One region of the Streptomyces sp. NPDC020898 genome, then DNA from elsewhere that is predicted to be linked to it. Evidence: riboswitches for the same ligand, from Rfam matches in the RefSeq annotation. Region 1 holds a riboswitch; each other region holds the start of a gene.
The links. Region 1 has a riboswitch for cyclic di-AMP ahead of ACH4TV_RS20195 (peptidoglycan DD-metalloendopeptidase family protein). Riboswitches for the same ligand answer to the same signal wherever they lie in the genome.
Positions count from the first base shown of each region.

Region 2: it holds a riboswitch for cyclic di-AMP, as region 1 does, so the genes downstream of both, ACH4TV_RS26115 (NlpC/P60 family protein) here and ACH4TV_RS20195 (peptidoglycan DD-metalloendopeptidase family protein) in region 1, are expected to answer to the same signal.
Region 3: it holds a riboswitch for cyclic di-AMP, as region 1 does, so the genes downstream of both, ACH4TV_RS36185 (M23 family metallopeptidase) here and ACH4TV_RS20195 (peptidoglycan DD-metalloendopeptidase family protein) in region 1, are expected to answer to the same signal.
Region 4: it holds a riboswitch for cyclic di-AMP, as region 1 does, so the genes downstream of both, ACH4TV_RS27095 (transglycosylase family protein) here and ACH4TV_RS20195 (peptidoglycan DD-metalloendopeptidase family protein) in region 1, are expected to answer to the same signal.

Region 1 is NZ_JBIRRV010000006.1:45,023-52,814, forward strand. It holds gene ACH4TV_RS20170 (aspartate aminotransferase family protein) at 1-925, shown strand, start outside; gene ACH4TV_RS20175 (helix-turn-helix domain-containing protein) at 1,009-1,644, shown strand; gene ACH4TV_RS20180 (DUF6126 family protein) at 1,641-1,763, shown strand; gene ACH4TV_RS20185 (tyrosine-protein phosphatase) at 1,792-2,589, opposite strand; gene ACH4TV_RS20190 (alpha-galactosidase) at 2,759-4,846, shown strand; cyclic di-AMP (ydaO/yuaA leader) riboswitch at 5,131-5,308, shown strand; gene ACH4TV_RS20195 (peptidoglycan DD-metalloendopeptidase family protein) at 5,313-6,269, shown strand; gene ACH4TV_RS20200 (DUF6250 domain-containing protein) at 6,413-7,132, shown strand; gene ACH4TV_RS20205 (SGNH/GDSL hydrolase family protein) at 7,255-7,792, shown strand, end outside.
Region 2 is NZ_JBIRRV010000008.1:272,282-280,073, reverse strand. It holds gene ACH4TV_RS26130 (lipase family alpha/beta hydrolase) at 1-229, shown strand, start outside; gene ACH4TV_RS26125 (M23 family metallopeptidase) at 458-1,975, shown strand; gene pcrA (DNA helicase PcrA) at 2,067-4,604, opposite strand; cyclic di-AMP (ydaO/yuaA leader) riboswitch at 4,872-5,046, shown strand; gene ACH4TV_RS26115 (NlpC/P60 family protein) at 5,055-6,266, shown strand; gene ACH4TV_RS26110 (hypothetical protein) at 6,285-6,638, opposite strand; gene ACH4TV_RS26105 (NlpC/P60 family protein) at 7,065-7,792, shown strand, end outside.
Region 3 is NZ_JBIRRV010000015.1:109,957-117,748, reverse strand. It holds gene ACH4TV_RS36200 (GNAT family N-acetyltransferase) at 1-1,691, opposite strand, end outside; gene ACH4TV_RS36195 (HPr family phosphocarrier protein) at 1,871-2,152, shown strand; gene ACH4TV_RS36190 (GntR family transcriptional regulator) at 2,311-3,006, opposite strand; gene ACH4TV_RS36185 (M23 family metallopeptidase) at 3,195-3,968, opposite strand; cyclic di-AMP (ydaO/yuaA leader) riboswitch at 3,982-4,149, opposite strand; gene ACH4TV_RS36180 (M16 family metallopeptidase) at 4,365-5,753, opposite strand; gene ACH4TV_RS36175 (M16 family metallopeptidase) at 5,750-7,105, opposite strand; gene ACH4TV_RS36170 (DNA topoisomerase (ATP-hydrolyzing) subunit A) at 7,425-7,792, shown strand, end outside.
Region 4 is NZ_JBIRRV010000009.1:68,041-75,832, forward strand. It holds gene ACH4TV_RS27075 (exopolyphosphatase) at 1-761, opposite strand, end outside; gene ACH4TV_RS27080 (DUF501 domain-containing protein) at 758-1,381, opposite strand; gene ACH4TV_RS27085 (septum formation initiator family protein) at 1,458-1,931, opposite strand; gene eno (phosphopyruvate hydratase) at 2,074-3,354, opposite strand; gene ACH4TV_RS27095 (transglycosylase family protein) at 3,735-4,451, opposite strand; cyclic di-AMP (ydaO/yuaA leader) riboswitch at 4,455-4,625, opposite strand; gene ACH4TV_RS27100 (transglycosylase family protein) at 4,809-5,801, opposite strand; gene ACH4TV_RS27105 (cytochrome P450) at 5,994-7,295, opposite strand; gene ACH4TV_RS27110 (hypothetical protein) at 7,292-7,792, opposite strand, start outside.

The sequences.
Region 1 (7,792 bases):
CCTCACCACCGGGTCCCTCTCCGTCAACGGCGAGGACGGCTTCCGGGACGGCTTCGCCCCGCTGCTGCCCGACACCGCCGTACCGCTCGGTGATCTCGACGCCCTGGCAAGGGAGTTGAGGAAGGGCGACGTGGCCGCCCTGATCGTCGAACCGATCCAGGGCAAGGGGGTGCACGAGGCGCCCCCCGGATATCTGCGTGCCGCCCAGGAGTTGCTGCACCAGCACAAGGCGCTGCTCATCGCGGACGAGGTGCAGACGGGGTTGGGAAGGACAGGTGACTTCTACGCCTACCAGCACGAGGAGGGGGTCGAGCCCGACCTGGTATGCGTGGCGAAGGCACTGTCCGGCGGATACGTCCCCGTGGGCGCCACGCTCGGCAAGGAGTGGATCTTCAAGAAGGTCTACTCGTCGATCGACCGCGTGCTCGTGCACTCGGCCAGCTTCGGGGGCAACGCCCAGGCCATGGCGGCGGGGCTGGCCGTCCTGTCGGTCATGGAGAACGAGCAGATCGTCGCCAACGCCCGGGCCACCGGGGACCAGTTGAGGTCGCGACTGGCGGCGCTGGTCGACAAGTACGAGCTGCTGGCCGACGTACGCGGCCGGGGTCTGATGATCGGCATCGAGTTCGGGAAGCCCAAGTCGCTGAAGCTGCGCAGCCGTTGGGCGATGCTCCAGGCGGCGCGCAAGGGGCTGTTCGCCCAGATGGTGGTCGTACCGCTGTTGCAGCGCCACCGGATCCTGACTCAGGTCTCCGGCGACCACCTGGAAGTGATCAAGCTGATTCCGCCGCTGGTCGTGGGGGAGCGGGAGGTGGACCGGTTCGTCGACGCCTTCACCGCGGTGATGGACGACGCGCACGGTGGGAACGGGCTGATGTGGGACTTCGGGAAGACGCTGGTCAAGCAGGCGGTCGCCAACAGGTAGGGGCGGGGCCGGTGAGACCCGCGGCTTTTGCCTCTGAGGCAAGGAATTTGCCCCGGAGGCAAGGCTGCGGCTGAATGGAGGGCATGAGCCTTCCCGAACCTGGGCCGGCGTCCGGGCCGGTCGAGGACCTGCCCGCCGTCGCACCGCAGCTCCGCGCGCTGCGCCGCCGCGCCTCCCTGACCCTGGAGGCCGCCGCGCGGGCCGCCGGGCTGTCGCCCGCTCATCTCTCGCGCCTGGAGACCGGGCAGCGCCAGCCTTCACTGCCGATGCTGCTCGGACTCGCTCGAATTTACGGTACGACAGTTTCCGAACTGCTCGGTGAGACCGTCGCCGACCGGGACGCGGTCGTGCGCGCCGCCGACATGGAGCCGACGCCTGCCGGCGGCTGGTCGTACTGGCAGGCCGGGGCGTCGGGGCGCGGAATGCAGGCCCTTCGCGTCCATGTGCCGTACGGGGCGCAGGGCGACATCGTGCGCGTCCACCCCGGCGAGGAGTGGCTGTACGTCCTCGAAGGACGGCTGCGGCTGCGCCTCGGGGACACCGCCCACGTCCTCGCACCGGGGGACAGCGCGCACTTCGACTCGCTGACCCCGCACCGGCTCGCCGCCGACGTCCGTAGCGGGACCGACCTGCTCTTCGTCCACACCCTGCTGCAGAGCCCCACCGCTGCCCTCTGCCTCGGCCCGACCACGGGCCCCACCACTGGAGTGACGCCATGAGGGACATGGAAGAGAAGTTCCCCCGGGCCCTGTGGGTCCGGCTGATCATCTACATCGCGGTCGGGCACGTCTTCGCCGCCTTCATCTACCTGCTGTTCGAGGTGGGGGCGAAGAAGTAGTGGCGGAAGTGGTGGCGAGCCGGCCGGCTCAGTCGAGGAACCGCTCGCGCAGCCGCTCCCGTACCTCCGGGGTGACACCCAGCCCTTGTGCCAGATAGCCGTCGACGCTGCCCCAGGTCTCCTCGACCGTTTCCATGGCCGCCGTCAGATACTCGGGGCGGGTACCGAAGAGCGGGTTGAGCAGTTCCAGGACCTCAGGACTGTAGGCCCGGGCCGCTGAGCCGTTGCGGCGCACCTTGTAGCGGCGGTGCTGCGCGTTCGACTCCATGTAGTCGGCGACGATGGCGTCGCGCTCCACCCCTACCGCGAGAAGTGTCACCGCGATGGACAGGCCCGCGCGGTCCTTGCCGGCCGCGCAGTGCATCAGAGCCGGGACGCTGTCCTCGGCGAGCGCTTGGATCATCAGTGAGTGCTCGGCCGTGCGGTCCCGGACGATCTCGCGGTAGGAGTTGATCATCCGCTGCTCGCCCTTGCCGTCGGACAGGAGGCTGCGCAGTTCGTCGAGATCGCCGTCGCGGACCATCTTCCAGAACTCCGCGCCGTGCGCCGGGTCGGACAGCGGGATGTTCAGGTTGCGCACCCCCGGCAGCTCGACGTCCGGCCCCTCCAGCTTGATGTCCGCCGCGTTGCGGAAGTCGAAGATCGTGTGCAGTCCGAGTGAGCCGAGAAACGCCGCGTCCTCGTCGGTCGCGTGGGCGAGATGACCGCTGCGGAACAGCCGTCCGGGCGCCACGCGCCGCCCGTCAACGGTCGGCAGGCCGCCCACATCACGGAAGTTTCGTACGCCGCCCAGCTCGGGCTCGGTCGACGGGACCTGCTGCGTCACGAGGGCTCCCTCCCACACCGCCCCGCGGACGCTGCTCGTCGACGGGCGCGCTTCGACGATACGACATGCCTGGATAGGCCAAGGAGTTTTCCACAGGCGTTGCCGTCGGGCCTGTGGCCCTTGATGATGTTGAGACGTGAGCGTGCCTGTTCGGATCTGTGGGGACATGATGCTGGAAATCGCCGGAACCGGTCGTACGTGGCTTCTCTCGGGACCCACGAGCAGTTACGCCGTCCATCTGACCGAGGACGACGAGCTGCTGCACCTGCACTGGGGCCCGCGGATCGCCCTCGCCGACGCGGAGGCGCTCGCGGTCCGTCCGCTGCCGGACTACTGGCCCTTCGAGTCCCCGCTCGACGGCCACGAGGAGTACCCGGTCGAGGGCGGCCCCCGCTTCGTACGGCCCGCGCTGTCCGTGCGGACCGACGAGCGCCGGGGCACCGAATGGCGGTTCGAGGCGTACGAGGAGGCGGAGGGCGGCGAACTGCGGCTGCGGTTCCGTGACGCGGGGCTGGCGATCACGCTCCACTACCGGATGCGCCATGACGTGGTGGAGCGCTGGGCGACCCTCACCCACGACGTGCCCGACGGGACCGGCGGCCCGCTGGAGCTGCTCCGCGCGGACTCCGCCACCTGGACGCTCCCCGAGCGCGAGGGCTGGCGCCTCTCCCAGTTGCACGGGCGCTGGGCGGCCGAGTCCCGGCTGGTGCGCTCTGACCTCACCTACGGTGAGAAGGTCATCGGCAGCCGGCGCGGTCACACCGGGCACCAGCATCTGCCCTGGGTGGCGCTCGACACCGACGCGACCGAGGAGCACGGCGAGGTGTACGCGTGCGCGCTTGGCTGGTCGGGGTCGTGGCGGATCGCCGTCGCCCAGCTGCCCGACGCCCGCGTGCAGATCACCGGCGGTGCCGGATACGACGACTCGGGTCTGCTGCGGCTGGCGGCGGGCGAGTCCTTCAGCACGCCCGTCTTCGCGGGGCTGTGGACCGACTCCGGTCACGGCGGGGCGAGCCGCGCGTGGCACGCGTACCAGCGCGCGTTCGTCATTCCGGACGCGGACCGGGACCGGCCCGTGCTCTACAACTCCTGGGAGGCCACGGAGTTCGACATCTCCGAGGAGCAGCAGGGCACGCTGGCCCGGCGGGCCGCCGCGATGGGCGTCGAGCTGTTCGTCGTGGACGACGGCTGGTTCGGGGCCCGCACCAGCGACCGGGCCGGCCTCGGCGACTGGACGCCCAACCCGGACCGCTTCCCGGCGGGCCTGGGGACGCTCGCCGAGTATGTGCACGCCCTGGGGATGCGGTTCGGCATCTGGGTCGAGCCCGAGATGGTCAACCCGGACAGCGACCTCTACCGCGCGCACCCCGACTGGGTACAGTTCCAACCGGGACGAAAGCGGACGGAGTTCCGCAATCAACTCGTACTGAACCTCGCGCGTGAGGATGTCCGGCAGTACCTCTGGGAGCAGCTCGACGCGCTTCTCTCCAGCGCCCCGGTCGACTACGTGAAGTGGGACTTCAACCGCTGCTTCACCGACGCGGGCTGGCCCGGCGAGGACTACCCGCAGCGCCTGTGGGTCGACCACGTACACGGGCTGTACGCCCTGCTGGACCGGTTGCGGGCGGCGCATCCGAACGTCGCCTTCGAGTCCTGCTCGGGCGGCGGCGGCCGGATCGACCTCGGTGTCCTCGCCCGTACGGACCAGGTGTGGACCTCCGACAACACCGACCCGCTGGACCGGCTCGCCATCCAGGAGGGGTTCAGTCAGATCCACCCGGCGCGGGTGATGGCCGCCTGGGTCACGGACAGCCCGAACACCCAGCTCAACGGCCGGGTCAGCTCGCTGCGTTTCCGGTTCGTGAGTGCGATGGCCGGGGTGCTCGGCGTCGGCGGCGACCTCGCGAAGTGGACGGAGGAGGAGCTCGCCGAGGCCGGGGAGTGGGTGGGCCTGTACAAGGAGATCCGGCCCGTGGTGCAGCGCGGGGACCTCTACCGGCTGCGCCGGCCGGCCGGTGGCCTGAGCGCGGTGCAGTACGTGCTCGGGGACGAGACGGTCGTCCTCGCCTGGCTCCAGGCGCAGCACCACGGGGAGCCGGTTCCGGCGGTGCGGCTGCGCGGACTCGACCCGACAGGTACGTACGAATGCCGCGAAACAGGTGAAGTCCACCGGGGTGCCGTGTTGTTGCACCGTGGGCTGCGGACCGGACTGAAGGGCGACCTTGATGCGGCAGTTTTCCGACTGCGTCGCCTTTGATGCTTCTGTCCGCTAATGGGGCCTTCATTCCAACTCGCTTGGGAATAAAGGTTGCTGTGAATAGGTCGAGTGAGCAGCGTCATATCCGTGACCGTCTGTCGCCGTCATGTTCACGTAATTTCGGCGTGTTTTAAGGGAGTTCGAGGGGCGGAAAGATCCGGGATTGACGGACAGTGACCGGTAATTCTGGGGAGGATCACAGGAAACCCTTACACAGGGAACCTCAGGCTTGTTTCCGTGCGTCTTGGTCGCTTACGTTCGCCACCAATCCGGACGGACGCCCAATCCTGCCGCCGCCCGGATCCCGCATCGAGCACCCGACCACGGCAGGAGCGGGGGACCCACAGGTAGAACGCCTGTTCCGGTCTCTGGAACAGGCTTGGGGTTAAGTCACGTTCAGGCGTGGCCGGACATCTCCAGTCCGCACCCGACAGCTCACCTCGCAGGCGACGGAGAGGAATTCGTCATGCCCGCGAAGGGTAAGCACCGCCGCCCGAAGTCCCAGCGATTCACTCGCTCGATAGCCGTCGCCGGAACCGGCGGAGCGGCTCTCGCCCTGCCGCTGCTGGGAGCCACCGGCGCCCACGCGGCCACGGCGGAGGCCGGCACCCAGTCCGTTCAGTCCCTTTCGGGAGCGGTCACGTCCGTAACGGTCGAGTCCGTTTCCGCGAAGTCGGAAAAGGCCGCCGCCAAGAAGGCGAGCGTGAAGACGTACGCGGTCCAGGCCGGCGACTACCTCTCGAAGATCGCCCAGGAGCAGAGCGTCAGCGGTGGCTGGCAGAAGCTCTACTCGGACAACCGCACGGCGATCGGCGCCGACCCGGCTCTGATCCACCCCGGTCTGAAGCTGACCATCGGCAAGAAGGCCGCGTCGACCTCGCCGTCTTCGTCTCCCTCTTCCTCGTCTTCGTCGTCTTCTTCGGGGTCCTCCTCGAAGTCCACGCAGACGGAGGAGTCGAAGCCGGCCGCCGAGACCTCGGCGCAGACCGAGGCCGCCGACACCGGCAGCTCCAGCGGCTACACCCTCCCCGTGGCCGATGCCGCCGTCGGTACCGCCTACCGCGTGGCGGGCAGCATGTGGTCCAGCGGCTACCACACGGGCGTCGACTTCGTCGTCCCGACCGGCACCTCCCTCAAGGCTGTCGGCGCCGGCACGGTCGTCTCCGCCGGCTGGGGCGGGGCGTACGGCAACCAGGTCGTCATCAAGCTCGCCGACGGCTACTACGCCCAGTACGCGCACCTCTCCCAGCTCTCCGTCTCGGCCGGCCAGACCGTGACCGAGGGCCAGCAGGTCGGCCTCTCCGGTGCCACCGGCAACGTGACCGGACCGCACCTGCACTTCGAGATCCGCACCACCCCGGACTACGGCTCCGACGTGGACCCGGTCGCGTACCTCCGCTCGCAGGGCGTGGCCGTCGGCTGACGCCCACCCTCCGCGAGAACTCCCGCCGAAGGCCGGACCCGATCCCCGGGTCCGGCCTTCGGTGCGGTCGGTGCCTGTGTGGGTGCGGGTGCGATAGTGAACTCCCGCACCGTGTAAGCGCTTTCCCCTCAAGGAGCCGCCTCGTGACGACCACCCGCAGAGCTTTCGGAGTCCTGGCCGCGGGCGCGGCGCTCACCGCACTCGTCCCGGCCGCGAGTGCCAGTGCCGCCACGCGCGGACGCCTGATAGCCCGCGACGACTTCCGGCACGGTCTCGGCCAGTGGGCCGTGGAACTCCAGGACGGCGGCAGCGTCACGGCGGCCCGGGGCGCCCTGGAGATCGACGTACCCAGCGGCGCGACCGTCTGGTTCAAGCGCGGTTTCCAAGGCCCGTACGTCATCGAGTACACGGCCACGCCGATCTCGGCGGGCGGGGTGAACGACCGGGTCTCCGACCTGAACAACTTCTGGAACGCGGTCGACGTCCGCTCCCCTGACGACCTCTTCGCCACCCCGCGGGGCGGTGCCCTCGCGGAGTACGACTACCTCAAGACGTACTACGTCGGCTACGGAGCCAACACCAACACGACGACCAGGCTGCGCCGTTACGTCGGTGAGGCCGGCGTACGCCCCTTGATCTACGACTACACGGAGCCGCTGCTCGTCCCGAACGCGCCGCATCGGGTGCGGATCGTCTCGGCCGGTTCGACGGTCCGCTGGTGGAACAACGGGCGGCTCGTGTTCGACTACACCGACCCGGACCCGTACACGAGTGGGCACTTCGCCTTCCGTACGACGTGGAGCCACTTCCGGATCAGCGACTTCAGGGTCCATGAGCTGTGCGCGCCCGGTATTCCGGGTTGACCAATACTTGACGAGTGGCTTATCTCACCGCGAGTCAACCCTTTCCTACGGTCGCGTAGCTCACATCGGAAGGGGAATGATGGGCCGATGTGGCAGACGATTCGAAGAATGACGGCAGAGCAGTGATCGGGTCGTACGTGGCGGTGGGGGACAGTTTCACCGAAGGCGTCGGCGACCCCGGCCCCGACGGGGCGTTCGTCGGCTGGGCCGACCGGTTCGCGGTACTGCTCGCGGACCGGCGCTCCGAAGGCGACTTCGACTACACCAACCTCGCTGTACGCGGGAGGCTGCTCGACCAGATCGTGGCCGAGCAGCTTCCGCGCGCGAAGGAGCAGGCGCCGGACCTGATCTCCTTCTGCGCGGGCGGCAACGACATCATCCGGCCCGGCAGCGACCCCGACGAGGTCGCCGAGCGCTTCGAGCGGGCGGTGATCGACCTCACCTCGACGGTCGGCACGGTCATGGTGACGACCGGCTTCGACACCCGCAACGTCCCGGTGCTGAAGCACATGCGCGGCAAGATCGCCACGTACAACGGACATCTGCGGGCCATCGCCGACCGGTACGGCTGTCCCGTGCTCGACCTGTGGTCCCTGAAGACCATCCAGGACCGGCGGGCCTGGGACGGCGACCGACTGCACCTCTCCGCTGAGGGCCACA
Region 2 (7,792 bases), on a different contig from region 1:
CCTGGACCACCTGATGGACCCGCTGGAGACGGCCTGCGTCGACCACCCCGACCTGTTCGCGCAGAACGTACGGGTCACCGGCATCGGCCACCTCGCCCTGCCCGTCCACCCCGCCGTCGCGACCGGCATACGGCAGGCCCTCGACCAGACGGGCCACCCCCTCGCCACCGGAGCACAAACCGGCGCGCGGACCGGCGGAGCCCAAGCCGGCGGACTGACGGTGGCGTAACCCCGCGCATCCCCGCGCACAGGCCGCTCACCACCACCGGACAGCCGCCGCAACTCGAACAATCTTCGAACACCAGGCCAAACCCGTGCCCGCAGTTCCCCGAAACACGGCCGAATGCCCGTTTCCTATAAGCACGAAACCTGCCGAAGATTGTCGCGCCCGCATACCGCCGGGTACAGTCACCGCACTGCTCTGCCAGCCCCTGTTGTCGAGGCGAAAGAGAAGTTGGTGAACGAACGTCACCCGTCGGGGACCATGACCCCCCCGGCTCCGGCTTCCGATGCCGCGACGGCGCATTACCCGTCGTACGGCGCACAGGAAGTCCCTTTCGGTGACTTCACCACGCACGACCCCACCTTCGCCAACGGTTTCGACACCGGCATGGGTACGGGTACCTGCACAGGCACTTTCGACACCGACCCGCTCTTCGGCAACATGCCGGGCGACGAAACCGGTTCGTACGACAACGCCCAGTGGTCGACCGGCAGTCAGCAGACCCTGAACTACGACCCGTACGCGGCCCAGCACCACGCCAACTACGACACCGGGGCGTACGACACCACCGCCTGGGCGCCTGGCTACCAGCAGCTCGCCGACATCCCCGCGCAGACGCCGCCTCCGGGCGCCGACGCCAGCGGCCAGTGGGATGCCAACACCTGGCTCCAGCCGGAGCAGCCCTCCCAGGCCGACCTGACCCAGCAGTGGCAGTGGGGCACGCAGGCCTCCGACACCGGCGTGTACGACGCCACGCAGTGGAACTCGGACAGCGCCCCGGAGAGCACCCCGACGCCGGCCGCCGAGTACGACCACGAGCACGCATACGACCAGCAGGCCCCGGATGTGGCGGATTACGGGCAGCACACTCTCGCCGACGACGAGTCCGACCCGGACGACACCGGCGACCCGGCCGCCGAGGCCCCCCTGCTCGACGGCCAGGAAGAGGCCGTCCCGGGCGCGGTACCCGGCGGAGGGCGCGCGGCGTCCCGTGCGGCGGCGCGCAACGCGGGCCGGTCCCGGCGACGCACCCCGGCCAAACGTTCCGCTCTGCTGACGATCGCCGTTCCGTCCGCCTGTGTGATGGGGGTCGCGGGCATCGCCGCCGCCTCCGTGGGCGGGATGAGCGGTGACGACGAGCAGAACACGACGGCTTCGGCGTCGGACGGCGTCGCCGTGAAGCCGTCCACCGCGAACAACAAGCTGGACAGCCAGCTGGCGAGTCTCTCCGCGGGCGCCGACGATTTCGCCGACCGGGCCAGCCGTACGCAGGAACGTATCGACCTCAAGGCCCAGCAGGTCGCCGAGAGGAAGGCAGCGGCGGCGGAAGCGGCCCGCAAGGAGCGGCTGCGCCCGAAGTACGCCCTCCCGGTCGAACAGCACGGCCTCAGCGCCTACTTCGGCCAGTCCGGCATCAACTGGATGTCCGTGCACACCGGAATAGACTTCCCGGTCTCGTACGGCACGACGGTGATGGCCGCGACCGACGGCACCGTCCGGACGCAGTGGAACAGCGCGTACGGCAACATGATGATCGTGACCGACAAGGACGGCACGGAGACGTGGTACTGCCACCTCTCCAGCTACCAGGTCCCGTCCGGTACGACGGTGAAGGCCGGCGACCCCATCGCGTACTCCGGCAACTCCGGCAACTCGACCGGCCCGCACCTGCACTTCGAAGTACGCCCCGCCGGCGGCTCCGCGATCGACCCCCTCCCGTGGCTCCGCAGCCACGACCTGGACCCGACGTAACCGGCAGCCGCGCCCCCTTAGGGGCGCGGGGAACTGCGCGACAAGCCCCCCACCGGCCCGCAGGCGAATAACCTGCGCACCCAGCGGAGCGCTAAAGCTTCTCCACAGGCGCGTACCGCAACAGCAACCGCTTCGGCTTCTCCTCGCCGAAGTCGACCGTCGCCTCCGCGTTCGAGCCCGTGCCCTTCACTCCCACCACGGTCCCCAGACCGAACTGGTCGTGCGTGACCCGGTCCCCCACCGCCAGTGCGACGACCGGCTTCTCGACGCCGCCCCGCCGCGTGGCGAAGCCGGACGCACCCGAGGCCGCGGAACGCGAGCGCGAGGACGACAGCGAGGACGCCACCCCGGAGACCGGGCCGGAGGACGTCGCCGGAGCCATCGCCCCCGTGCGCTTCCACTCCAGATGCGCCGCCGGGATCTCCTCCAGGAAACGCGAGGGCGGGTTGTACGAGGGCTGCCCCCACGCGCTGCGCAGCGCCGACCGCGTCAGATACAGCCGTTCACGCGCGCGCGTGATGCCGACGTACGCGAGCCGCCGTTCCTCCTCCAGCTCCTTCACCTGGCCGAGGGCGCGCATGTGCGGGAAGACGCCGTCCTCCATGCCGGTGAGGAACACCACGGGGAACTCAAGGCCCTTGGCGGTGTGGAGGGTCATCAGGGTGATGACGCCGGAGCCGTCGTCGTCCTCGTCGGGGATCTGGTCGGAGTCGGCGACCAGGGCGACCCTCTCCAGGAAGGCGGGGAGGCCGACCGGGGCCGGGGCTTCGCCCTCCGCGGGCTGCGGGGACCCCTCGGCCGTCTCGGCAGCCGCTCCGGACTCCTGCTCGAACTCCAGGGCCACGGCGGCGAGTTCCTGGAGGTTCTCGATCCGGGTCTCGTCCTGCGGGTCGGTCGACGCCTGCAACTCGGCGAGGTAGCCCGTGCGTTCGAGTACCGCTTCCAGGACGGTCGCCGGGCCCGCGCCCGACTCCACGATCGTCCTCAGGTCCTCCATCAGCGCGTTGAACCGCTTGACCGCGTTGGTCGACCGCGACGCCATGCCGTACGCCTCGTCCACGCGCTTCAGCGCCTGCGCGAAGCTGATCTTCTCGCGCTGGGAGAGCGCGTCGATCATCGCCTCCGCGCGGTCGCCGATGCCGCGCTTGGGCACGTTGAGGATGCGGCGCAGCGGCACCGAGTCCTCCGGGTTGGCGAGGACGCGCAGGTAGGCCAGGACGTCCCGGACCTCCTTGCGCTCGTAGAAGCGGACGCCGCCGACGACCTTGTAGGGCAGGCCGACGCGGATGAAGATCTCCTCGAAGACACGGGACTGGGCGTTCGTCCGGTAGAAGACGGCGACATCGCCGGCCTTCGCGTCGCCCGCGTCCGTCAGTCGGTCTATCTCCTCGGCGACGAACTGCGCCTCGTCGTGCTCCGTGTCGGCGACATAGCCGGTGATGCGCGCGCCCGCGCCCGCGTTGGTCCACAGGTTCTTGGGGCGGCGGGACTCGTTGCGCTCGATGACCGCGTTGGCCGCGCTCAGAATCGTCTGCGTGGAACGGTAGTTCTGTTCGAGCAGGATCGTCGTCGCGTCCGCGTAGTCCTCCTCGAACTGGAGGATGTTGCGGATCGTCGCACCCCGGAAGGCGTAGATCGACTGGTCGGCGTCACCCACGACACACAGTTCGGCGGGGCCCAGGTCGTGCTCGGCGGGCGGTACGTCCACCGGGTGCTCGGCGGTGCCCACGAGCTCCCGTACGAGCGCGTACTGGGCGTGGTTGGTGTCCTGGTACTCGTCGACGAGGACGTGGCGGAAGCGGCGGCGGTAGTGCTCGGCGACGTCCGGGAAGGCGCGCAGCAGGTTGACCGTCGTCATGATCAAGTCGTCGAAGTCGAGCGCGTTGGCCTCACGCAGCCGCGACTGGTACATCGCGTAGGCCTGGGCGAGGGTCTTCTCGAAACCGTCGCTCGCCTGGGCGGCGAAGTCCTCCTCGTCGATCAGCTCGTTCTTCAGGTTGGAGATCTTGGCGCTGAAGGACTTGGGCGGGAAGCGCTTCGGGTCCAGGTCCAGGTCGCGGCAGACGAGCGCCATCAGTCGCTTGCTGTCGGCCGCGTCGTAGATCGAGAAGGACGACGTGAAGCCGAGCCGCTTGCTCTCGCGCCGCAGGATGCGCACGCACGCACTGTGGAACGTCATCACCCACATCGCGTTCGCGCGCGGGCCGACGAGGTGCTCGACGCGCTCCTTCATCTCACCGGCGGCCTTGTTGGTGAAGGTGATCGCGAGGATCTGGCCGGGGTGGACGCCCCGCTCGCCGAGCAGATACGCGATGCGGTGCGTGAGCACACGCGTCTTGCCGGAGCCGGCGCCCGCCACGATGAGCAAGGGGGTGTGGGCGTGCACGACGGCCGCGCGCTGGTTCTCGTTCAGCCCGTCCAGGAGCGCGGCCGGGTCCACCGCGGGGCGCGGGGCACCGTCGCGGTAGTACGCGTCCCGGTCCGGCGGCGCGTCGAACTTCCCGCCGAACAGATCGTCCGGAACGGGCTCCGGCACGTGCTCGTCCTCGGGCGGCGGCGGGGGCTCCTCCTCATGGGCGCGAGGGCCCCGGAGGTCCGCCAGGAAGCTGTCATCAAAGAGGCTGCTCATCGCTCTCCGAGTCTAGGCGCCCCCACTGACAACCCGCCCCGCCCCCGGAAACATGGAGGGCGAGGATCTACCGGAGCTACCCGTGCACACTCACAGATCCGAACAATTCGCCAGAAATCATTCCGGATCGGTTTCACGAATCCACGTTTAAACCTAAGGTCACAAAAACGTATCGGACATAGCGGTCATCAACCTTCACAGGAGCCACACCAGTTGGTTAGCGTGCCCTAAGGCCGCTCGAACCCCACCGGCGAACGTCGCCGGGCCGCGCGGCCTCCGCCGAGTCCGATCGTGCCGCCCTGTGCGGCAGGAGCCGGGGACCCACCGAAAACCTGGGGTGAATCGGTCCGACTGCCGTCCAGGGCAAGGACCGTAGGGCAACCCTTCCGAATCACCCGCCCGAACCCGACAGCTAACCCGGTAGGCGGAACATGGAAGGAGTCGCCTCCCTTGGCGTCGTCGCACCGCAAGTCGCGTCCTGCAGGAACGCGCGTAGCAGGCATACGGACCCCCGCCCTCGCCACGGCGGCACTGACCTCCGTGGCCCTGCTGTCCCAGACCGCCACCGCCGCGCCCACGGAGCCCACGACACCCCCGGCACCCTCGGCCGACGACCAGCCGAGCATGGAGGAGGTCGAGGCGAAGATCGGCGACCTCTACCGCCAGGCGGAGTCGGCCACCGACAAGTACAACGGCGCCAAGGAGAAGACGTCCAAGCAGCGCAAGCGCGTCGACACCCTGATGGACGACGTGGCCCAGCGCACGCAGAAGCTCAACGACGCGCGTGAGGAGCTGGGTTCGTTCGCCGCGGCCCAGTACCGCACCGGGTCCGCCGCCCCCGACACGGCGACGTTCCTGCTCGCGGACGACCCGCAGGACTACTTCGACCAGAACCAGCTGATGGACCGCCTGACCGCCCGCCAGAAGGGCTCGGTCGACGACTACGTCACCCAGCAGGCCGAGACGACGCGGATGCGCCAGGAAGCCACCGCGAGCCTCGAATCGCTCACGGAGGCCCAGGACGACCTCCAGACGACCAAGACCGCCGTCCAGACGAAGCTCGCCCAGGCCCGTCAGCTGCTCTCCCGCCTCACCGCCGAGGAGAAGCTGCGCCTCGCGGCGATCGAGCGGGAGAAGCAGACGGAGGCCCGCCGTCAGGCGCAGGAGCTCGTCCGCCAGCAGCAGGCGGCGGAGCAGCAACGCCAGCAGGAGGCCGCAGCGGCGGCAGCCGCGGCGGCCCAGCAGCCGACGGGCGGCAGCACCCCGGACACGTCGACGCCGACGGTCACCGACTCCTCGTACGCCGCCAAGGCCGACAAGGCCCTCACCTTCGCACGCGCACAGATCGGCAAGCCGTACGTCTGGGGCGCGACCGGCCCGGACTCGTACGACTGCTCGGGCCTCACCCAGGCCGTCTGGAAGGCTGCCGGAGTCGACCTCCCGCGCACCACCTACGACCAGGTGAACGCGGGCACGACGGTCTCACTCTCCGACATCCAACCCGGTGACCTGGTCTTCTTCTACGACGACATCAGCCACGTCGGCCTCTACATCGGCAACGGCATGATGATCCACGCGCCGAAGCCGGGCACGTACGTCCGTGAGGAATCGATCTTCTACGACGGCGAGTCGGCGATCCACAGCGTGGTGCGCCCCGCCTGAGGGTTCGGTCAGGTCGGGTCAGGTCCAGAGCACGGCAATGAAGATGTTCGCTGTGGTGAACAGGCCCACCAGACCGAACAGACGCTTGTCCACGGTCTCCTCGTCGCGCTGCACATAGACGAGGCCGAGGATCACGATCAGCAGGGCCAGCTTCACGCCGATCTTGACGTTGTCGACCGGCTGGTCGTCGGCCTGATTGAGGCCCACCAGGGCGACACCGGTGACCAGCATGGTGAACGCGCCGTGCAGCATCGCCGGCACGAAGCGGGCCGTGCCCTGCCCCATCGCCTTCAGCTGGGTGAGAAACCCGCCCAGGAGCGAGGCGATGCCGATGATGTGCAGGCCGACGAAGAGATGGATGAGTACGTCCATGGCCCGGAGCCTAATCAGAGGCGCCCGCACGACCTGACACCGGGCCGGGCATGGGGTGCTCCGGGATCTCGCATATATGCACCCCATAGCACTGTGTCACCGTCGCGTGTCCCGGAAGCGCCGCATCGGTCAGTCGACTGCGTGAAGTCGGCGGCGGCGGACCGCGATCACGGTCGCATACGGTCACCCGGCGATCGGCTCACGCCAGTTCCGCACATGGCGTTACCCCCACGACACACTCAGGTTTAGCGTCCTCCACCAGGTGCCCGGCTCCCCACCGCCGCCCGGGCCAGGGGCGGCAGTCGGACACCACCGCCGAGAAAGTCCGGCGGCGGACCGCTCCCCCTGTGCGAGCCGCCGCCGGACGCGCGACCGCCCTCCTGGGGTCCGCTTCCCGGCGGTCGTACGAAAGGACGTGACGCCCCGGTGGCAGCGCACCGCAAGCCCCGACAGCGCTCGCTCAACGGCAGTACGGCCCGCACCGCCGCGACGATCGCCCTCGCGGGCGCGGCGACGGCGACCGGCTTCGACGGCATCGGATACGCCGATCCACAGCTGACCGCGGCGCAGGTCGAGGCCAAGGTGAACAAGCTGTACGAGGAGGCGGAGGTCGCCACCGAGAAGTACAACGGCTCGAAGGAGAGGGCCGAGCGGGCGGAACGGAGGCTGGAGAACCTGCGCGACGAGGCGGCGCGCAAGGAGGAGGGGCTCAACTCGGCCCGGGAGGCGCTGGGTTCGATGGCCGCGGCGCAGTACCGCTCCGGCGGTCTCGACCCCGCGCTGCAACTCGCCCTCTCCGACGACCCCGACCGCTACCTGGACGGGGCCGCGTTCGCCGAACGGGCGGGCAGCAGACAGTCGTCGGACGTGGCCCACGTACGCAAGCAACTGCGGGAGATCGAGCAGCTGCGCGGGGCGGCCCACGTCGAACTGACCTCCCTCAAGTCCCGCCAGGCCGAGCTGAACCGCCACAAGAAGACGGTCACCGGAAAACTGGGCGAGGCCCGCCAACTGCTGTCCCGCCTCAGCTCGGAGGAACGCGCCCGGCTCGCGGCGGACGACGGAAGCTGGGGCGGCGGGCATGCCTCCCGGTCGTCGGGGGGTGCGCGGGACGGGCTCGGGGCAGCCGGAGTCGCTGACGCCACCGCGGCAGC
Region 3 (7,792 bases), on a different contig from region 1:
TCGTCCGCCAACGCCTGGGACAACGCCCGGTGGAAGTCCTCGGGTGACGCCCCGGTGGTCAGGTCCAGCGGCGGCAACGGCCGCAGCCCTTCGGAGAGGCACGCGTCGTACGTCAGCAGTCCCAGCGACTCCGAGTTCCCCAGGATCGCCACCCGGGGCCCGGCGGGCAGTGGCTGCCGGGCCAGCAGCAGCCCGGCGTCGACCAGTTCGGTGATCGTGTCCACCCGGATCACCCCGGCCTGCCGCAGCAGCGCGGACACCGTCGCGTGCGGCAACCGCGTGGCCCGTACGGCATGCCCCTGTGGAGCGGCGCCGCCGTGCCGCGCTCCCTGCACGACCACGAGCGGCTTCGCCGCCGCCGTGCGTCGGGCGAGGCGGGTGAACTTGCGCGGGTTGCCGATGGATTCGAGGTACATGAGGACGACATCGGTGTCCGGGTCGTCGTACCAGTACTGAAGTACGTCGTTGCCGGACACGTCGGCCCGGTTGCCGGAGGAGACGAAGGTCGACACACCGGTGACCCCGGTGACGCCTCCCCCGCGCCGGTCCAGCCGGGACAGCAGGGCGATACCGATGGCCCCCGACTGCGCGAACAGCCCGATCCGTCCGGGCCGCGGCATCTCGGGCGCCAGCGACGCGTTCAGCCGGACGTCCTTCGCCGTGTTGATGACGCCGAAGGCGTTGGGGCCGATGATGCGCATCCCGTACGTGCGCGCGTGCCGCACGAGTTCGCGTTGCCGTTCCCGTCCCTCGGGGCCGCTCTCCGCGTATCCGGCGGAAACCACGACGAGCCCCTGGACGCCGTGTTCACCGCACTCGGTGACCACTTCGGGAACGGACGCGGCCGGGACGGCGACGACGGCGAGATCGACGGGGCCCGCGATGTCACGCACCGATCGGTGGGCCGGTACTCCGTCGACGTCCTTCTGTTCCGCCGGGAACGCGCTGTTCACCGCGTGCAGGTCACCGGTGAAACCGGCGTCCCTGATGTGGTCGAGGACGCTGCGGCCGACGCCGCCGGGGGCGCGGCCGACTCCGATGACGGCGACGGAGCCCGGGACGAGCAGCCTGCGTACGGAGCGCGCCTCGGCCCGCTGTTCCCGCGCGCGCTGGACGGCAAGTGAGCGGTCGGTGGGCTCCAGGTCGAACTCCAGGCGGACGACGCCGTCCTCGAAGCTGCGCTTCTGGGTGTACCCGGCGTCCGTGAACACCTTGATCATCTTGCTGTTGGCGGGGAGCACCTCGGCGGCGAAGCGGCGGATGTCACGCTCGCGGGCGACGGCCCCGATGTGTTCGAGGAGGGCGGAGGCGACGCCCCGGCCCTGGTGAGCGTCCTGCACCAGGAAAGCGACCTCGGCCTCGTCGGCCGGACCGGAGGCGGGCAGGCCGTCGGCATCAATGCGGTCATAGCGTACGGTGGCGATGAACTCGCCGCCGACCGTGGCCGCGAGCCCCACCCGGTCCACGAAGTCGTGGTGGGTGAAGCGGTGGACGTCCTTTGCGGACAGGCGCGGATAGGGCGCGAAGAAGCGGTAGTACTTCGACTCGTCCGACACCTGCTCGTAGAAACTGACCAGCCGGTCGGCGTCGTCCGCCGTGATGGGCCGGATACGGGCGGTGCCGCCGTCACGCAGCACGACGTCCGCCTCCCAGTGGGCGGGGTACTCGTGCCGGTCCGACGAGTTCTGCATGCGCCCCAGAGTACGGCTCGCATACGACAACGTCGCGAGGCAGTCTGTGGGGGACCGAAGTCGGGCCCAGGCCGGGGTTCGAACGCGGTTCCGGGACAGGTTCTCACCTGCTTCCCGGCACGCTTCACGCTATGGAACAATGGTCTAGACAACCCTGAGACACTGAAGGGCAGCATCACATGGCTGAGCGCCGCGTCAACGTCGGCTGGGCGGAGGGCCTCCACGCCCGCCCCGCCTCCATCTTCGTCCGTGCGGCCACGGCCGCCGGCGTCCCCATGACGATCGCCAAGGCCGACGGCAACCCCGTCAACGCGGCCTCCATGCTGGCGGTCCTCGGGCTGGGCGCCCAGGGTGGCGAGGAGATCGTCCTCGCCTCCGAGGCGGAGGGCGCCGACATCGCGCTCGACCGTCTGGCGAAGCTGGTGGCCGAGGGACTCGAGGAACTTCCCGAGACGGTCTGAGGAATTATCGGGGCCGGCGACGGCCCTCGCTTCAAAGACACCATCCGCACACACGAAGGGCTCGCCCGGAATTCCGAGCGAGCCCTTCGCATTTCCCGTTTACGGGCAGCAAAATTAATCCCCCGCGAATTCCACCCTCTTTGTATACGGCGCCAGTGTTAATGCCGCAGGCCCGTCATGTTTACGGGATGTTGCGAAGTCCTCACACGATCGGCACGGTCTCCGCTGCCCGGAAAGCGCAGTCGGTGCACGGCGGTCGCCCGCTCGGTGTGCAGCGCCGTGACCGCCCGGGCCCGCTCACTGTCGCCGCGCGCCACCGCGTCCACGATCGCCCCGTGCTCCGCCCAGGACTCGACAGGGCTGGCCGGTGCCTCCACCGCGTACATCCAGGCGATCTTGTGCCGCAGCTGGGTGAGCGTCGAGGTCAGGGCGTGACTGCCGGACGATTGGGCGAGCGTCTCGTGGAACCAGCCCCCCAGGGAGCGCAGATCCTCACTGTTGCCCCTTCTGGCCCGCTCCTGCCCCAGCCTGACCAGGCCGCGCAGCACTTTCAGGTGGGCCTCGGTGCGTCGCTGGGCCGCTCGGGCGGCGCCCAGCGGCTCCAGGAGCATGCGCATCTCCAGCAGGTCGGAGGCCTCCTGCTCGGTGGGTTCCGCGACGCACGCGCCCGCGTGCCGCCGGGTCACCACGAAGCCCTCGGCCTCCAGCGTGCGCAGGGCCTCGCGGACGGGGACGCGCGAGACGCCGTACCGGCGCGCGAGCAGTTCCTCGGTGAGCCGGCTGCCGCGCTCGTAGACACCGGCGACGATGTCGTCCCGGATCGCCGTGCATACCGAGTGCGCCGGAATACGCATGTCCGACCTCCGCTTTAATCCCCGTGAAACGTCGATGATTGACGTGTGTTCAGTGACTCTATTGCAGAGAACCGGAATTTCCGATGGCAGGCCGGAATCCATGGATATTTTTTGGACACACGGCCCTCCGAAACGCCGAAAGCCCCGGCTCAGGGAGCCGGGGCCACGACAAGCGGTGCGAGCGGTCGTCAGACGTTCACGCCGTGCGAGCGGAGGTAGGCGACGGGGTTGATGTCCGAGCCGTACTCCGCGGTGGTGCGGGCCTCGAAGTGGAGATGCGCACCGGTGACGTTGCCGGTGGCCCCGGAGAGGCCTATCTGCTGGCCCGGGGTGACCGCCTGGCCGACGGAGACGTTGACGGACGACAGGTGACCGTACTGGGTGTATGTACCGTCGTTCATCTTGATCACGATGTTGTTGCCGTAGGCCCCACCCCAGCCGGCCTCGACGACGGTGCCGGAGCCCACCGCGTGGACGGTAGTACCGGACGCCGCGTGGAAGTCGACGCCGGTGTGGCTGCCCGAGGACCAGACGGCGCCGCCCGTCTTGTAGCCCGTGGAGATGTACGAGCCGGAGATCGGGGAGACATAGGTGTTGAGGCGCTTGCGCTCGGCCTCGCGGGCGGCGCGGGCCTCAGCCTCACGTGCCTCCTTGACCCGCTCCTCCGCCTCCTTCTTCGCGGCGGCCACGGCCCGCTTCTCCGCGGCGGCCTTCTCGGCGGCCTGCTCCTGGGCGGCGGCCTGGGCGTCGATCTCGTCGGCCAGCGAGTCACCGATGGAGATCACCGGGGTGAGGCCGGTCTGCTCGACGGCGGACTCCGCAGCGAGCGCCGGGGCGGCGAGGCTGCCGACGACGCCTGTGGTGGCGAGAGCCGCGACGCCGGCCGCGCGGGCGGTCGTACGGGAGACAAGGCTGGGGCGGCTGGGACGACGGTGCTTCCCGGTGGCGCGGGTGAACGCCATGTAGTGGCTGGTCCTTTCCTTCCTTCTCGCCTACCGGGTTAGCTGACGGGTTCGGAGCAGGAAGGTCTCCTACGGACCCCCTCGCTGCACGCGCGGGCGTCCGATTCACCCCAGGGACTTCACAAGGTGGGTCCCCGGCTCCCCTGGCTCGCGCCGTACGGGGACTCGGCGATGACTGCCCGGTGCCGCGGCTGCGGCGCAGTGCCTTACGGACAGACGGACAGACGCTAAGCGGGACCTCTTTCAATCGACAAACGGATCACGGGTTTTGTCGCGCATGCCACAGTGCAGACCATCAACCTCTCCATCAATACGGGCAACTTGCTCATCAATATGGACAAAGAGGGGCCCCGTGACGCTTCCGTCACCGGGCCCCTGTCGTTTACGCCGGTACCGCTACTCGGCGGATACGACGCTCACTTCGCCGATACCGAGGGCCCGGACGGGCTCCTCGATCGTCGCCGCGTCCCCGACGAGGACCGTCACCAGCCGGTCCACCGGGAAGGCGTTCACGGCCGCCGCGGTGGCCTCCACGGTGCCGGTCGCGGCGAGCTGCCGGTACAGCGTCGCCTGGTAGTCGTCGGGCAGGTGCTGCTCGACCTGGTCGGCCAGGGTGCTCGCGACGGCCGCCGCGGTCTCGTACTTGAGCGGGGCCACCCCCACCAGGTTCTGCACCGCGACATCGCGCTCCGCGTCGGTGAGTCCCTCGGCGGCGAGCGTGCGCAGCACCTTCCAGAGGTCGTCCAGGGCAGGGCCGGTGTTCGGGGTGTCGAAAGAGCCGCTGATGGCGAGCATCGAGGCGCCCGACCCGTCCGGAGCCGAGCGCAGTACCTGGCCGAACGCCCGTACACCGTAGGTGTAGCCCTTTTCCTCGCGCAGGACGCGGTCCAGGCGGGAGGTGAGGGTGCCGCCGAGGCAGTACGTGCCGAGGACCTGGGCGGCCCAGACACGGTCGTGCCGGTCGGCGCCGACGCGGCCGATGAGCAGCTGGGTCTGCACGGCGCCCGGGCGGTCCACGATGACGACCCGGCCGGTGTCGTCGGCGGTCACCGGCGGCACGGGCCGCGGTTCGGCCGTCGAGCCGGTCCAGGCCCCCAGGGTCTCCCCGAGCAGCGCGTCCAGGTCGATACCGGTGAGGTCACCGACGACCACGGCGGTGGCCGTGGCGGGGCGGACGTGCCTGTCGTAGAAGGCGCGTACGGCCACGGAGTCGATCTTCGCGACCGTCTCCTCGGTGCCCTGGCGCGGGCGTGACATGCGCGCGGCCGCCGGGAACAGCTCCTTGTAGAGCTCCTTGGCGGAACGGCGGGAGGGGTTGGCCATCTCGTGCGGGATCTCGTCGAGCCGGTTGCGCACCAGTCGCTCGACCTCGCTGTCCGCGAACGCGGGAGCCCTGAGGGCGTCGGCCAGCAGACCGAGCGCCTTGGGGAGCCGGGACACGGGGACTTCGAGGCTGAGGCGCACGCCGGGGTGGTCGGCGTGCGCGTCGAGGGTGGCGCCGCAGCGCTCCAGTTCGGCGGCGAACTCCTCCGCGGAGTGCTTGTCGGTGCCTTCGGAGAAGGCCCGGGCCATGATCGTGGCCACCCCGTCGATACCGGCCGGCTCGGCCTCCAGGGGGGCGTCGACGAGCACCTCGACGGCCACGACCTGCTGGCCGGGGCGGTGGCAGCGCAGGACGGTCAGGCCGTTGCCGAGCGTGCCGCGCTCGGGCGCCGGGAAGGCCCAGGGCCTGGCTTCGCCCGCCTGCGGCTGGGGGTGGAACTCCATCGTGGCGAGCCCGGTCACTTGCCAGCCTCCTCGTCGGTGTCGGTGGCAGTGTTCTCGTCGGTGTCGGCGGTCAGGGGCTCGTAGACGAGCACCGCGCGGTTGTCGGGGCGCAGCCGGGCCTTGGCGGCCTGCTGGACCTCCTCAGCCGTGATGTCGAGCACGCGTTGTACGGCGGTCAGGGCGAGCTGCGGGTCGCCGAACAGCACCGCGAAACGGCACAGTTCGTCGGCGCGGCCCGCGACCGTGCCGAGCCGGTCCAGCCACTCGCGCTCCAACTGGGCCTGGGCGCGCTCCATTTCCTCGTCCGTGGGGCCCTCCGCGGCGAACCGGGCGAGCTCCTCGTCGACGGCCGCCTCGATGACCGGCACCTCGACGTCGCCGGAGGTCTTCACGTCCAGCCACCCCAGGGAGGGCGCTCCGGCCAGCCGCAGCAGGCCGAACCCGGCCGCCACCGCCGTACGGTCCCGCCGTACGAGCCGGTTGTAGAGGCGGGAGGACTCGCCGCCGCCGAGGACGGTGAGCGCCAGGTCTGCCGCGTCGCACGCACGCGTGCCGTCCTCGGGAAGCCGGTAGGCAGCCATCAACGCGCGCGCGGGGACCTCTTCCACGACGACCTCGCGCAGTTCCTCGCCGATGACGTCGGGGAGGGCGCCGGAGCGCGGCGCGGGCTTGCCGTCGTGCCCGGCGATCGATCCGAAGTACTTCTCGACCCAGGCGAGCGTCTCCTCGGGGTCGATGTCACCGACGACCGACAGGACCGCGTTGTTGGGCGCGTAGTACGTACGGAAGAACGCTCGCGCGTCCTCCAGGGTCGCAGCGTCCAGGTCCGCCATCGAGCCGATCGGCGTGTGGTGGTACGGGTGGCCCTCCGGGTAGGCGAGGGCGGTCAGCTTCTCGAACGCCGTCCCGTAGGGGACGTTGTCGTAACGCTGCCTGCGCTCGTTCTTGACGACGTCCCGCTGGTTCTCCATGGACTCGTCGTCGAGGGCCGCGAGCAGCGAGCCCATGCGGTCGGCCTCCAGCCAGAGGGCGAGCTCCAGCTGGTGGGTGGGCATGGTCTCGAAGTAGTTGGTGCGTTCGAAGCTGGTGGTGCCGTTGAGCGAGCCGCCCGCGCCCTGGACCAGTTCGAAGTGGCCGTTGCCCTTCACCTGGCCCGAGCCCTGGAACATCAGGTGCTCGAAGAGGTGAGCCAGGCCGGTACGGCCCTTGACCTCGTGGCGCGACCCGACGTCGTACCAGAGGCACACCGCCGCGACCGGGGTGAGGTGGTCCTCGGAGAGCACCACGCGCAGCCCGTTGGCGAGGCGGTGCTCGGTCGCTGTCAGGCCGCCGGAGCCTGCCTCGGCTGTGGCCGTGTGACCCATGGGCATGTACGTCCCTTCGATCGCGGGTGCGGTTGTTGCAACCGCTGAATTCCTGCCGGTCCTGCCACTGTATGCAAGCGTGTGGAGTGCTGGCGAAGTTCCCGGAGGTCGTACGCCGACAGCGAGATTCCCCGGCCCGCAGGCGGTACGTTTCAGCACCGTCGTCCACAGCCCAACACCGCCGCAGGGACGGGCCTTGGTCCACGTTGTCAGTGCGGCAGTCCACAATGGTCCGCGTCAGATCCCGTTCACGTCTCGGCAAGAGTGAGCCTCAGGGCAGACGCCCCGCAGGCGAACGACCAGGAAACAGAAGGAGCCGGCAGCGATGGCCCGCCGCAGCACGAAGACCCCGCCGCCCGATGACTTCGAGGAGCGGATCCTCGACATCGACGTCGTCGACGAGATGCAGGGCTCCTTCCTCGAGTACGCGTACTCGGTCATCTACTCCCGAGCCCTGCCCGACGCCCGCGACGGCCTCAAACCCGTACACCGGCGCATCGTCTACCAGATGAACGAGATGGGCCTGCGCCCCGACCGCGGCTATGTGAAGTGCGCCCGCGTCGTCGGCGAGGTCATGGGTAAGCTGCACCCGCACGGCGACTCGTCGATCTACGACGCACTGGTGCGTCTGGCCCAGCCGTTCTCCATGCGCGTGCCGCTGGTCGACGGTCACGGCAACTTCGGTTCCCTCGG
Region 4 (7,792 bases), on a different contig from region 1:
TCGGTGATCTCGCGGACGCGGTCGTAGGAGACCCGGGAGTGGTGGATGGCCTCGGGGTCGTACGCGGCAAGGTTCTGCGCGATCGCCGACACCGTCGTGACCGACCCCGCGAGCCCGACCAGCGTGCGCGCCTCGCTCAGCGGGACGCTCTGCTCCGCCAGGTCCAACGCGGCCTCGATGTCGGCCCGTATGGCAGCGATCTGCTCGTCCCCCGGCGGGTCCACGACCACCCCGTCCCGCACGAGGTGCCGCTCGGTCATCCGTACGCACCCGATGTCCACGGACCGGGCCCCGCGCACGTGGTCGTCGCCGACCACGAACTCGGTCGAGCCGCCGCCGATGTCCACGACCAGGTAGGGCTTGGCGAGGTCGTCGCGACCCGTCAGTTCCTTCGTGGCGCCGGTGAAGGAGAACTCGGCCTCCTGGTCGCCCGAGATGACCTCGGGCTCGACACCGAGGATGTCCAGCACCCCCCGTACGAACTCGTCCCGGTTCTCCGCGTCCCTCGAGGCGGACGTGGCGACGAAACGCAACCGCTCGGCGCCGTGGTCCTTGATGACGGCGGCGTACTCACGGCAGGCCGCGAAGGTCCGCTCCAGGGCCTCGGGGGCCAGCCGCCCCGTACGGTCGACGCCCTGGCCGAGGCGGACGATGGTCATCCGGCGGTCCAGGTCGACGAGTTCGCCCGTCTCCGGGTCGGCTTCGGCGACGAGGAGGCGGATCGAGTTCGTACCGCAGTCGATGGCGGCGACGCGGGTCACTTGCCGTCCCCTTCAGTCGTCGCCGAGTCCGCCGAGTCGACGGGCTTGAACGCGAAGTAGCCGGACTCGCTCGCGTCGACCTCCCAGCCCTCCCCCTCGGGAGGCGTCGACGCCACCACACACGGCCCCTTCGCCCACCACTGAGGCAGCATCGCGATCGCCTCGTCGCCCAGCGGGTTCACACCCGGTCCCGCGGCCAGCGAGTGGCCCACCAGGACGTGCAGGCACTTCACGCGGTCCGGCATGCCGCCCGCGCTCGGGAAGCCCTCCAGGACCTCGATCGCGTCGCGGCGGGCGAGGTAGTCCTCGTGCGCGGCTCGATAGGACGCGGCCAGCTCGGGGTCGGTCGCGAGCCGTTCCGTCATCTCCTTCATCACGCCGTTCGCCTCCAGCGTGCCGATCGCGGAGGCGGCCCGCGGACACGTCAGGTAGTACGTCGTGGGGAACGGCGTGCCGTCCGGCAGGCGCGGGGCCGTCTCCACGACGTCCGGCTGACCGCAGGGGCAGCGGTGAGCGATCGCGCGCAGCCCGCGCGGCGGGCGGCCCAGCTGCTGCTTGAAGGCCTCGACGTCCGCGTCGGTGGGCTCGGTACGCGGGGTGGGCGGCGGAGGCGTTTCCATACCTGTCTTTCTGTTCCGTTCACGTTCGCGTTCACGTTCACTGGTCGGCGGCGTCGGCGTCGGTGTCGGCGCCGGCTCAGCCTGCCTGATCGGCCTTGTCCACGCCGTCCCAGACGTTCGCGTACCAGGGGCGGTCGGCCGCGCCCAGGTCGGCGTGCGACTGCTTCGCCGCGTCCGGGTCGATCACGATGTACCCGGTCTCGCCCGGCATCACATAGTGCAGCCGCTGCCGGATCTGCTGCTCGGCGTACGCGTCGTCCTGCCAGCGTGCCTTCAGGTCGCGGAGCTGCTCGACCCGCTGCCTGGCCCGGTCGCGTTCGCGTGCCGTGTCGGCGATGTCGGCGCGCTGGGAGACGTACTGCCTTATGGGATAGGCGAGCGCCACGATCAGCGAGCAGAGGACCAGGGCGAGCAGGGCCGCCCGGCCGGTCAGGCGGGAGCGGCGGGCCTGGCGCTTGGTCTGGGAGCGGTAGACGCGGGCCGCGGTCTGCTCCCCGAGCAGCTTGATCCTGGTCGCGGTGGAGAACCGGTCCCGGTCCTTCACGGCCATGTCTCCCGCCTCCCCGTTCCCCGAGCGTCTGCGCTTGTCCGTGCCGCACGTGCGTACGTCCCCGCACACGGTACGGGACCGGGTACGGGGACGTACGTACGACGCTGCCCAAGCCGTTACAGGCTCTGCGGGCTCAGCAGGCTCAGCCCTTGAAGCGGGGGAAGGCCGAGCGACCGGCGTACACCGCGGCGTCGTCGAGGATCTCCTCGATGCGCAGCAGCTGGTTGTACTTGGCGACGCGGTCCGAGCGGGCCGGGGCGCCGGTCTTGATCTGGCCGCAGTTCACCGCGACGGCGAGGTCGGCGATGGTGACGTCCTCGGTCTCGCCGGAGCGGTGGGACATCATGCACTTGAAGCCGTTGCGCTGGGCCATCTCGACGGCGTCCAGCGTCTCGGTCAGCGAGCCGATCTGGTTGACCTTGACGAGCAGGGCGTTGGCCGAGCCCTCCTCGATGCCACGGGCGAGGCGCTCCGGGTTGGTGACGAAGAGGTCGTCGCCGACGATCTGGACCCTGTCGCCCAGCTTGTCGGTGATGGTCTTCCAGCCGTCCCAGTCGTCCTCGTACAGCGGGTCCTCGATGGAGATGAGCGGGTACGCGGAGACGAGCTCCTCGTAGTACTCGGTCATCTCGGCGGCCGTGCGGGACTTGCCCTCGAACTCGTACTTGCCGTCCTTGTAGAACTCGGACGCGGCGACGTCGAGCGCGAGGCCGATCTGCTCACCGGGGACGTAACCGGCCTGCTTGATGGCCTCGATGATGAGGTCGAGCGCGGCGCGGTTGGACTCCAGGTTCGGGGCGAAGCCGCCCTCGTCGCCGAGACCGGTGGACAGGCCCTTGGTCTTCAGCACCTTCTTGAGGGTGTGGTAGATCTCGGCGCCCCAGCGCAGGGCCTCGGAGAAGGACTCCGCGCCGATCGGGGCGATCATGAACTCCTGGATGTCCACGTTGGAGTCGGCGTGCGAGCCGCCGTTCAGGATGTTCATCATCGGAACGGGCAGCAGGTGCGCGTTCGGGCCGCCGAGGTAGCGGAAGAGGGGGAGGTCGCTGGCCTCCGACGCCGCGTGGGCGACGGCGAGGGAAACGCCGAGGATGGCGTTGGCGCCGAGGGAGCCCTTGTTGTCGGTGGCGTCCAGGTCGAACATCGCCTGGTCGATCAGGCGCTGCTCGGTGGCGTCGTAACCGACGAGCTCCGGGCCGATCTGCTCGATGACGGCGAGGACGGCCTTCTCGACACCCTTGCCGAGGTAGCGGTTGGGGTCACCGTCGCGCAGCTCGATGGCCTCGAAGGCTCCGGTGGAGGCGCCGGACGGGACAGCGGCACGACCGGTGCTGCCGTCATCGAGGCCGACCTCGACCTCGACGGTGGGGTTGCCTCGCGAGTCGAGGATTTCCCGGGCTACGACGACGTCGATGGACGGCACGAGCATCTCCTTCTGGGATGTGACGCGGGTACGCGGGACTTTTTGGGGCCCCGCGGGATGAGCCTAACCGCCCGAGGGGGATCGGCAGGTCCGCCGGCCACCCCCTGGACAGAACAGAGGGTAAACATTGTTCCCCACCTGAACAAAAGGCGGAACAATGAACGGGGCAATGGACGGGCCGACAGACGGGCCAGCAGGCGGCACAAAAAAGCCCCGCCCCGGTGCGTACGGGGGAGAACGCACCGGAGCGGGGAGCCCGTGGGGGACGGGGGTGACCCTCACGAGGTCTTCACTATGGAAGCCACGGATGTGAGGGCGCTGTGGTTCACCTTCGAGCCGACTGGGATTTGGGGGAAGACCCGGCCCGCAGGTGACCGGGGTCAGCTGAGGTGCAGCTGCTGGCCCGGGTAGATGACGTCGGCGTCGTCGACGATGTCCTTGTTCAGCTGGAAGAGCTTCGTCCAGCCGCCCTCGACGTCGTGCGCCTCGGCGATCTCGCTGAGGGTGTCACCGGTGACGACCTTGTACTCGCCGTCGCCCTTCTCGACCTTCTTGCCGGTCGGGGTGGTGACGGTCTTCTTCGCGGCGGGCCGCTCCTGCGAACGGGAGGCCGACTGATCGCCGGAGGAACGCGTGGTGGCCTCGCTGGAGCTGTCGGAGCTGCCGGCACCGCTGGACGAGTTGTCGCTCGTACCCGCGTCGCTGCTCGAACCGCCGTCGTAGGCGGCGCCGGACAGGCCCACGCCGCAGACCGGCCAGGCACCCTTGCCCTGGCCCGCGAGGACCTTCTCGGCGATTTCTATCTGCTGGGACTTGGAGGCCTGGTCGGCGGTGGAGGCGTACGACGAGCCGCCGTACGCGGCCCAGGTGGAGGCGGAGAACTGGAGACCGCCGTAGTAGCCGTTGCCGGTGTTGATGGACCAGTTGCCGCCCGACTCGCACTGGGCGACCGTGTCCCACTCGGCGGAGGTGGCGGCGGAGGCGGAGCCGGCCGCCAGGAGCGGAGCGGCGACGGCCGCACCGGTCACACCGGCGATGGCGACGACACGGGTGGCCTTGGACGGACGGCGGTGCTTGCCCTTACCGGAAAACAGCATGCGTGATCCCCTCACCGACGCCTGCGAGGTGAGCTGTCGGGTTCGGGCCGGTTGAGTTGCCCGGCCGTACGTCCGAGTCCTGGACGTACGACTTAACCCCAAGCCGCTCCGGTCAACTGCCCGGTGCGGCACCTACCTTGGGTCCCCCGCTCCTGCCTACGGCGCTTGATAGCGACGACTGTTCCCGGACGGCCGTTGGCAGGATTCGGCGTTGCGACCGGCGGGGCCCGCGGTGGCGAGCGATCACGACCGTAAACAGGTGATCCCCTGAAATACAAAGACGATCAGGGCTTCTGAGACCTATCTCTCACTGCATTTATAACGGACATTCAGCACGAAGTGTGACGTGAACTCCGGTTACTTTTGCCCCGGTTCGCTACCTACCGCAAGGGTCTGACCGGGGAGGATAAGGTCCGGGTCAGTGCCGAGGGCATGCTCGTTCTCGAGGTAGAGCTCGGACCATCCACCCTCAAGGCCAAGGGAGTCGGCGATGTCGCAAAGGGTGTCGCCGGCACGGACGGTGTACGAGCCCTCGGTGTCGCCACGATGACGACCGGTCCCGTTTTCGGCGCTCTGCCCGGAGTTGCCCTGTTCTGCACTCTTTGCCGTGTCCGTGAGGAAACTGTCCCCTTCCTGCGAGTCGCCGGTACCGGGCAACGAGGGGGAAGGCGACGGCGACAGCGGGGTGGACGACTCGACGGAGTCGGTCGTCGCCGCGACGGACGGCACGGGAGACGGCGAGGAACCGGTGGAGGACTCGGAGTCGGCGGATTCGGCGGAGTCGGTCGAGGGCGACGTCGAGGGCGTGGGTGACGTCGGCGTCGACTTCGGCGTCAAGGGCGGCGTCGAAGCCGAGGAGGAGGTGCCGCCCTCGCTCACACCGGCGTCCACGCCCGTGCTGGAGCCGATACCGCTGCCGCTGCTGGTGCTGGTGCCGTCGCCGGCCACGCCGGTGTCGACGTCGGCCGAGCCGGTGTCCTTGCCGAGCCCGGACAGCAGCGCGCAGGCCTCCCAGACCCCGGCCCCCTTGTCGGCGAGCACCTTCTCGGCGACGGCGATCTGCTGCGAACGGCTGGCCTGGTCGGCACTCGGGGCGTAGGTGAGGCCGCCGTACTCCTCCCAGTCCATCTGGGTCAGCTGCAAGCCGCCGTAGAACCCGTTGCCGTCGTCGGCGCTCCAGGAGCCGCCACTCTCGCACTCCGCGACCCGGTCCCACGTGGTACCGCTGGCCGCGCTCGCGCCGGTGGCGCCGAGCAGCGGAATGGCGATGGCGGAGCCTGCCACGCCGGCCGCGACCAGCAGAGCCGGGGCCTGACGGGGGCGACGGTGACGACCGTTCCCGGAGAGCATGCGGTGGCCTTTCACGAGACAGCGGGGGCCAGTGCGACGGGCGATGACGGGCAACGACAGGTGTCGATGGACACCGCAGGGCGCCGCACTAGTGCGTGAACGTATCGGCAGACGATCACTCATCACAAGTTAATGCCGCGCAGATCACGTGAAGATCACATTGTTGACGGAGCGTCACCATTCCGTGACCTTCTACGTCACCACTGGCTGGGTATGCCCGGATTCGCGAACTGGCGTGAACTCGACGGGCAGGGTGCGCAGTCCACGCATGATGAGGCCGCCCCGCCATCTCAACTCGGTGGGGTCTGCGGCGAGTTGCAGGTCAGGGAGACGGGTGAGGAGGGTGCCGAGGGCTGCCTGCCCCTCCAGGCGGGCGAGCGGGGCGCCGAGACAGTAGTGGATGCCGTGGCCGTACCCGAGGTGCTGGTTGTCCCGGCGGGTGAGATCGAGAACGTCGGGATCGGCGAACCGCTCCGGGTCCCGGTCGGCGGCGGCGAGGACGACGAGCACGGGATCACCGGCCGCGATGTCCTGCCCGCCGAGACTGAGCGGACGGGTGGCGAAGCGCCAGGTGGCCAGCTCCACGGGGCCGTCAAAGCGGAGGAGTTCCTCGATGCCCGTTTCGAGAAGGGCGGACTCCTTGGCGGCGAGAGACGCCTGGAGGCGGGCGCGCTGCTCGGGGTGGGTGAGGAGGGCGTGGACGCCGTTGCCGATCAGATTCACGGTCGTCTCAAAACCGGCAAAAAGGAGGATAAAGGCCATGGCGGCGGCCTCGTTCTCGGTGAGGTGCTCGCCCTCGTCGGAGGCGCGGATGAGCCCGGAGATGAGGTCCTCACCGGGTCCGGGTACGTCGGACAGCGCCTCGCGCTTGCGGTGGATCAGCTCGGCGAGATAGCCCCGCATCTTCTTGACCGACCGAGCGACCCCGCCCCGGGGCCCTCCCCCGTGCCGGATCATCATCCCGGCCCAGTCCCGGAAGTCGTCCTGGTCTTCGCGGGGTACGCCCAGCAGGTCGCAGATCGCGTAGATGGGCAGCGGGAAGGCGAACTCGTGGATGAGATCGGCGGAGCCGCGCGCCGCGAACTGGTCGATGAGGTTGTCGGTGAGTTCCTGCACCCGGGGTGCGAACTCGGCCACTCGGCGAGGCGTGAACGCCTTGGAGACGAGCCTGCGCAACCTGGTGTGGTCCGGCGGATCGATGTTGAGCAGATGGGTCATCAACTCGGCCTTGCGCTCACCGGGGATACCGGTCTTGCCCTTGGCGTGCGCGGGCTCGTCGTGATGGGCGGAGTTCTTCGAGAGCCGGGGATCGGCGAGGGCCTGCTTGGCATCGCCGTACCGGGTGACCAACCAGGCCTCCACGCCACTGGGCAACTTGGTCCGGTGCACGGGCGCGTGCTCACGGAGCCAGGCGTAGGCGGGGTAGGGGTCGGTGGCGAACTCCCAGGTGAAGAGTTCGGGGGCGGGGGGCGGGGAGCCGGGCTGGTCAGTCACTCGGTGACGGTATCGGGGGCGGGTGAAGAGATTCGCGGAGGGAGAAGGCTCCCCCACTCGCTGAGGGCGCGTTTGGCCCTTTGGTCGCCCGCTACGGTGGCCTCGGTCAGCCAGCGCTGGGCCTGGTTCCGGTAGTGGAGTCCGAGGAGACCGGCGGCTGCCGCCCTCCCCCGCGACGCGGCTCTCTCCAGATAGGGGATCGCGCCCGGCCCGTCCCCACGCCTCAGGAGGAGTTCCCCCAGTTGCACGGCCGCTTCGTCGTCGTCGAGGTCCGCCGCTCTGCGGAGCCAGGCCTCCTTCTCCTCACCGTCCGTCTCCCAGGCGAACCTGCGCATGATCCCGACGTCCCCCGCCTCGACACGGGAACGGAACGCGGCGCGTGCCGCGTCCAGGACAGCCGCGCGGTCGATGCCCCAGTCGTTCAGTCTCTCGAGCAGGGTCCACCACACCTGGTCCGGAACGGGCGGCAGGTTTTCCGAGCGCAACACCTCGGCGAC